2 regions of the Azospira sp. MPR-E4 genome follow, and region 2 is predicted to be linked to the other one. Evidence: riboswitches for the same ligand, from Rfam matches in the RefSeq annotation. Region 2 holds a riboswitch; the other holds the start of a gene.
What was found. A riboswitch is a leader RNA that binds a small molecule or an ion and turns the genes downstream of it on or off. The one in region 2 is predicted to bind cobalamin.
Positions count from the first base shown of each region.

Region 1: another riboswitch for cobalamin. It lies ahead of AC1RTA_RS12295 (TonB-dependent receptor); the one in region 2 lies ahead of AC1RTA_RS13830 (energy-coupling factor ABC transporter permease).

Region 1 covers NZ_JBXAST010000042.1:21,475-24,658, reverse strand. The annotation lists gene AC1RTA_RS12295 (TonB-dependent receptor) at 1-1,348, opposite strand, end outside; cobalamin riboswitch at 1,347-1,557, opposite strand; gene AC1RTA_RS12290 (coiled-coil domain-containing protein) at 1,700-1,903, shown strand; gene AC1RTA_RS12285 (cell division protein ZapA) at 1,900-2,229, shown strand; RNA gene ssrS (6S RNA) at 2,267-2,446, shown strand; gene AC1RTA_RS12275 (EVE domain-containing protein) at 2,533-2,988, shown strand; gene AC1RTA_RS12270 (sulfite exporter TauE/SafE family protein) at 2,978-3,184, shown strand, end outside.
Region 2 covers NZ_JBXAST010000057.1:5,299-8,482, forward strand. The annotation lists gene AC1RTA_RS13825 (acyl-CoA thioesterase) at 238-1,107, opposite strand; cobalamin riboswitch at 1,275-1,491, opposite strand; cobalamin riboswitch at 1,561-1,774, shown strand; gene AC1RTA_RS13830 (energy-coupling factor ABC transporter permease) at 1,911-2,588, shown strand; gene AC1RTA_RS13835 (energy-coupling factor ABC transporter substrate-binding protein) at 2,585-2,956, shown strand; gene cbiQ (cobalt ECF transporter T component CbiQ) at 2,950-3,184, shown strand, end outside.

The sequences.
Region 1 (3,184 bases), on a different contig from region 2:
AGGCCTGGTTAAGGTTGGCGAAAACGGAATAGCGGCTATCTAGCCGCTGGTTGATGCCCAGATCCCAGGCATCCAGGTCCCGCTCTCGGGACAATTGAGCGCCGCCAGCGGGTAGGTGCTCATAGCGAACGCTTTCTCTGCGCGTCCCTGCTGACAGAGTGGTGTCGCCGAGGCGATAGACGCCCTGAACATAGTAGGCACGGCTGTTTTTCTTGGTTTGATCAAATGCCTGGATACGATTGCCATCCGTACTCTGGAAGCCTGCTGTAAGGTCAAAGGTGTCGCCGGTGTGGACCACGGCCAGATCGTTGCCTTCGATGTCGTAGTCTGCCTTGAAGGTGCCGACGAACTCTGAGTGCTTGTCTTCCCGGCGATGAGCGTAGGTGAGTTTGGTGCTGTCATTCAGGCTCCACTCGCCGCCCAGGCGCCATTGGTCGGTAGTGAATTGCTGATGTGTATATCTGGTGGCACCGGCTTGTGAAGGGTCTGCATCAAACTGGGCTTGGGATAGTGCGTTGGGGTAGCGAGTGTCGATGTAGGTGCTGGAGACATCGACGTTCAGCCATAGATCACGCAGAGGACGTACTTTCAGCGCAGCCCGTTCATTGCGCATTTCGGAGGAATCCTTATGGCCGCTGATATCCGCCTGACTATATCCGCCATGCTTGCTGTGGTCGGCGCTGGCGGAAATGCTGTAGTTCTCGCCTTGCGTGCCAGCAGCAGTGTTCAGCCCTAGCGCGCCGTCGGTACCGGTATAAGCGCCGACAGAGATACCTGAATAGGGGCGGGTATGAATCTGGATCGTACCTGCCATGGCGCCATCCCCGTTGAGAACGGAACCGCTCCCTTTGGTGATTTCAATACGGTCGATGGCGGATAAGGGAATGGCGCCCAGCAGTTGGGGCACCATGTCGATATTGTTCAGGCGCTGTCCGTCAAGGCTGACGGCAATATTCTGGTAGCCGTTCTCGCTGCCGTAGCCGCGCATGTCGAGCATGGGGGTAAAACGGTTGCCAAAGCTGGGGGCAACATTTACCGAGCTATGCTGGGCTAGGTAGTCGAAAAGGGTTTGGGCCCCGGAGCGGTCAATCATCGGCCGGGTGTGTATTTCGGCAGCGTAGGCGGCGTCTGCTTCAGCATAAGCAACGCGGGTTGCTGTTACCTTAATGGTTTCCAGTTCCGTGCTTTGGGCGTGGGTATGGGCGGTGAACAGCAGGCCGAGGGAGGCTGCAGAAAGGGAAATGCATGGTTTCATGAGGTGAGACTCCTCGTATCCGGCGAGCGTCCCCGCAATGCCGGAAGGTGGCGAAGGAAGTGAGCTGATGGTGGTCGGGCCGATCCGGCTCACTCGGTATTCCGTTCAGGCCGGTATCCGGGCTCGGAAGTCTTGATCCATCGCCTTCCCGGGGGTGACCCAGTGGCATCGTGATGGACCCGCACTTCCTTACCGTTGCGGGGGCAGCACAGGCATTGCACCGCTGCTGGCGGCGCGCACCTGTTTCCCGTTTAACCGCGGAGGAGGACTCCTCCCGCGGCACCTGACGCGGAGCGTTGTCCCTAGTGGAACAACGGGGGCGGATGGTACTCCATACCTGCCTGTATGGCGAGGCCGGCGCCTGGGCGCTTTGGCATAAAACACATTCAAAATATGGTCTTAGTCCTTGACCTTGCGTGTTTTTGGCCTCTATAGTTCGCGCCTATGACTAAGCAATTGGATGCCCTCGAGGGCAAGGTGGCGCAGGTGGTCAACCTCTGCCACAGCCTGCGGGCCGAGAACCAGGAACTGCGCGCCCGACTGGCCAGCGCGGAAGACGAGCGCCTGCGTCTGGTCGAGCGCATGGAGGCGGCCCGTGCCCGCCTCGAGGCGCTGGCCGAGCAGCTGCCGGAGGAGGGCAAGGCATGAGCGGCAATTTCATCGACGTGGCCATCCTCGGCCGCGAATACCGGGTGGCCTGTCCGCCCGGCGAACAGGAAGCGCTGCTGGCTGCCGTCGCCTATGTGGACCGCAAGATGCAGGACATCGCAGCCAAGAGTAAGACTGCCGCCGCCGAGCGCGTGGCGGTCATGGCGGCCCTGAATATCGCCCACGAACTGCTTTCCGCCGGGAAGGCGGAGAGCCCCGCAGAAAATCCTGAAACCCCCGTTGACGGCTCTGACTTTCAGCGTAGAATCGGAGCCATGGAAACACAGTTGGACGCGGCCCTCCAAGGCCAGGAACCCTTGTTCTGAAGCCTTCTTGGCCGCGCCAGCAAAAGTTTCCGCCGATTGTCCCCTGCGGTGTTCGTCAAGGCCATATATTCCTTGAACCAATGCTAATTGGCATCGGCCGCGAACCACTCATCCGCTGTTGTGAGCGCCCTTCGTCGGGTGCACCTGATGCGGACGGCAAGCGACCACTCTGAACTCAGGTTCAGGATGCCGGCCTAACGGCACAGGCGGGGGCCTAATACAGCAGCGCGGTGCGAGCAATCCACCGCGCTGTTTCCTTTTGTGGCCCCTCTTTTCCCCTGTTCGCCCATGGCTTACTGGCTGATGAAATCCGAGCCGGACGAAGTGTCCATCGACGACCTGGCCCGTCTCGGCCGGGTGCCCTGGTTCGGCGTGCGCAACTATCAGGCCCGCAATTTCATGCGCGATGCCATGAAGCTGGGCGACGGCGTGCTCTTCTACCATTCCGGCTGTGCCGTGCCGGGCATTGCCGGCCTGGGCCAGGTGGCGTCCGCCGCCTACGCCGATGCCACCCAGTTCGATCCGGCCAGTCCCTATTTCGATGCCAAATCCTCGCCCGGGCAGCCCCGCTGGCTCAACGTGGATGTGGCCTTCGTCGCCCGCGGGCGCTTCGTGCCCCTGACCGAGCTGCGGTGCCATCCGGCCCTGGCGGCCATGGGAGTGCTGCAAAAGGGCAGCCGCCTGTCCATCACCCCGGTGACGGCGGAAGAGTGGCAATTCATTACCCGCAAGTTGATGGAGCTGAACGATGCTTTTTGATTTCTGGTGGCTGGCCTATGTGGGCCTGGGCCTCTTTGCCGGTTTCATGGCCGGCCTCCTGGGCATCGGCGGCGGCGCCGTGATGGTGCCCCTGCTGGCCATGATCTTCGCCGGCCAGCAGTTCCCGCCGGAGCAGATGCTGCACCTGGCCCTCGGCACCTCCATGGCCACCATCATCTTCACCGCCATTTCCAGC
Region 2 (3,184 bases):
AGGGATCGTCACTGCCGATGCCCGGGCAGCCTGGGCTGCGGAAGGCGCCATGCCGATCACGGCACGGGCTCCGGCCCATCTTTTTCTGCCGGCAGTATAACGGCCCGCCACCGCTGAATTGGCTCGACTATGTCACACCGCGGCGGGGGTCCGCTGTCCGGCCGGGCAGCCTGCCGCCTGCCGTTCCGGGCCGGAAACCGGGCGCCCGCCCCGACGGGGGGGGGCGAAGGCCGGCGCCTAGGCCAGACGCCGCCCCAGGGGCTGGGGCACGGGCACCGGGCGGCCGTCGTAGCCCACCGCCACCATGATGAAGCGGCCCCGGGTGCACAGGCGGCACTGGCCGGTGAGCAGGGCCTCGGCGTGCAGCAGCACTTCCACCGTCATGGAACTGTTGCCGATGGCCACCACCCGGGCCGCCAGGTCGGCGATCTCCCCCTCCAGCACCGGCGCGTGGAAGTCGATGCGCTCGGAAGCGGCCATCACCACAGGCATGCGGGCCTGGCGGCTGGCCGCCACCATGGCCGCCTTACCCAGCCAGGCCAGGGCCTGGCCGCCGAAGAGGCTGCCGTGGTGGTTGGTGTGGCCGGGAAAGACCATCTCCACCATGGCCGTCACCGGGCCGATGCCGGGCAGCTGGGCGAAGCTCTCATCGTCCTCCTGCAGCGGCGCCCCTGGACCGTCCACCGCCACCAGGGTGAAGTGGGCGGTGGCGCTGGTCTCCCGCAGCCCGGTGGCCAGGTCCTCCGCCGCCAGGGCCACCTCCACCTGCACCGAGCGCCGGCCCCGCTGCACCACCCGGCCGGACAGTTCCACCAGGCGCCCCTGGGGAATGGGCTTGCGGAAGTCGATGCGGCCGCTGCTGGCGGTGACCATGGGCCGGCGGGTCTCCCGGGTGGCCACCAGGAAGGCCAGCTTGTCCATCATGGCCATGGCGGAACCGCCGAAGAGGGTACCGTGGTGGTTCACCTGTTCGGGAAAGACCACGTCCACCATGAGGGTGGCCTGCTGCTGCCGCGGCGAAGTGGACGAAGTGGGGGCGGGATTGGCTTCTACGGGCTGGGCGGCCGTCCCCACGACGGCGCCGATTTCCATTGCTTCCATGCGCATGCGCAACTCCTTGGATGAAGCGGAGCGGGAGCATCGGAGAAGGGCGAACACCCCGGGCCGCGGCAAAGCGGCTCGGAGCGGCAGGCAGCCGAGAGCGGACAACGATGACAGTCAGGGAATGCGCGCATTTACCTTCCTCAGGGGACACCCCGCCCCAATTAGGATTGATATGAAGTAATGCCGCGGCAGGTCTCCTGACTTGCGGGTCGTCACGTTGCGCCAGCCTTCCCGGCAGTATCGCCAGTGGCAAAGAGTGGAGCGCAACGCTCGCCGCCTACAGTTGCGGGGGCAGTTCCGGACTGGAGTCGGGGCGTCGCCGCCCTGTCTCGCACCGGATTCCCTTTTCATCCCCTGGAGGGGGGAACCGAAGCGGGGCCAGTCTAACCCGCCCCGACCGATTCGCCAAACGCCGCGCCTGGCGCGGCGGATTGCCCAGCCCGGGGGGAGTGGGCTATCATCCGCCCCGATTCAGGTGCCGTGCCTCGCGCTCTGCGGGGACGGTGAAACGGGAAGCCGGTGACTCCAGGGACCACCCAGGACAGTCCGGCGCAGCCCCCGCTGCTGTAAGCCAGACGACGCTGCCTCACGCCACTGTGGTTCATCACGGGAAGGCCGGCAGGGAAGGATGAAGGCAAGCCAGAAGACCGGCCTGACATCACAAGTTGCACCATTCCCCGGGGTGACGGGAACGGTTCTGGTGATTTGCCGCCTCCTCGCTGTTCCATCCGCCGCGGCCCTTTATCCGACCTGCCACAACTCCCCCGCCTGGTGCGCCACCGTCATGCTCGCCGAGGGAGAGACTCATGCACATCATGGAAGGCTTCCTGCCCATCGAACACGCCGTGGGCTGGAGCGTCGCCGCCGCCCCCTTCGTCGCCTGGGGCATCCGTTCCGTGAACCGCCGCATCCGCGAAAATCCCGAGCAGCGCATGCTGCTGGGAGTGGCCGCCGCCTTCACCTTCGTCCTCTCGGCCCTGAAGCTGCCCTCGGTCACCGGCAGCTGTTCCCACCCCACCGGCACCGGCCTGGGCGCCGTGCTCTTCGGCCCTGCCGCCATGGCCCCCATCGGCGCCGTGGTGCTGCTGTTCCAGGCCCTGCTGCTGGCCCACGGCGGCCTCACCACCCTGGGCGCCAACATCTTCTCCATGGCCGTGGTGGGACCCTTCGCCGCCTACGGCATCTTCGCCCTGGCCCGCCGCCTCAAGGCCTCCCTGGCGGTGAGCGTGTTCCTCGCCGCCAGCCTGGCGGACCTGCTCACCTACGTCACCACCTCGGTGCAACTGGCCTGGGCCTTCCCCGATCCGGTGGGCGGCTTTGGCGCCTCCTTCCTCAAGTTCGCCGGCATCTTCGCCCTCACCCAGATTCCCCTGGCCATCAGCGAGGGCCTGCTCACCGTGGTCATCTGCAACGCCCTGGCCCGCTTCAACCCGCAGGAACTGCAGGACCTGGGCGTGGCCCCGGCGCCGGAGGTGCGGGCATGAAGCGCCACCAGAACCTGCTGCTGCTCATCGCCGTGGTGCTGCTGGCGGCCCTGCCCCTGTGGCTGGTGGAACGGCCCCTGGGGCCGGACGGCCAGCCGGCGGAAATCTTCGGCGGCGCCGATAGCGAGGCCCAGGCCCTCATCACCCGCATCGCCCCGGACTACCAGCCCTGGTTCCAGCCCCTGCTGGAACCGGCCAGCGGCGAGATCGCCTCCCTCCTCTTCGCCCTGCAGGCGGCCCTTGGCGCCGGCTTCATCGGCTATTACCTGGGCTGCGCCCGCACCCGGGAAAAGCTGCGCCGGGAACAACGACGCGGTGAAGCGGCGGCCCGGCGCGAAGACGAGGACCAGGAAGGGCCGGCGTGCTGATCGAGCAGTCGGCCTACGCCAACCGCTGGCGCGGCGTGGCGCCCCAGGCCAAGGGCCTCTTCGCCCTGGGCGGGGTGACGGCCGCCTTCGTCGCCGCCGCCACCCCGGCCGCCGGGCTCGGCGTGGCCGCCCTGCTGGCGGCCGTGACCATCGGCGGCGCCCGGGTATCGCCCCTGCTCTATCTGCGGGTGGCGGCCCCGGCCCTCTTCTTCCTCGCCATCAGCGCCC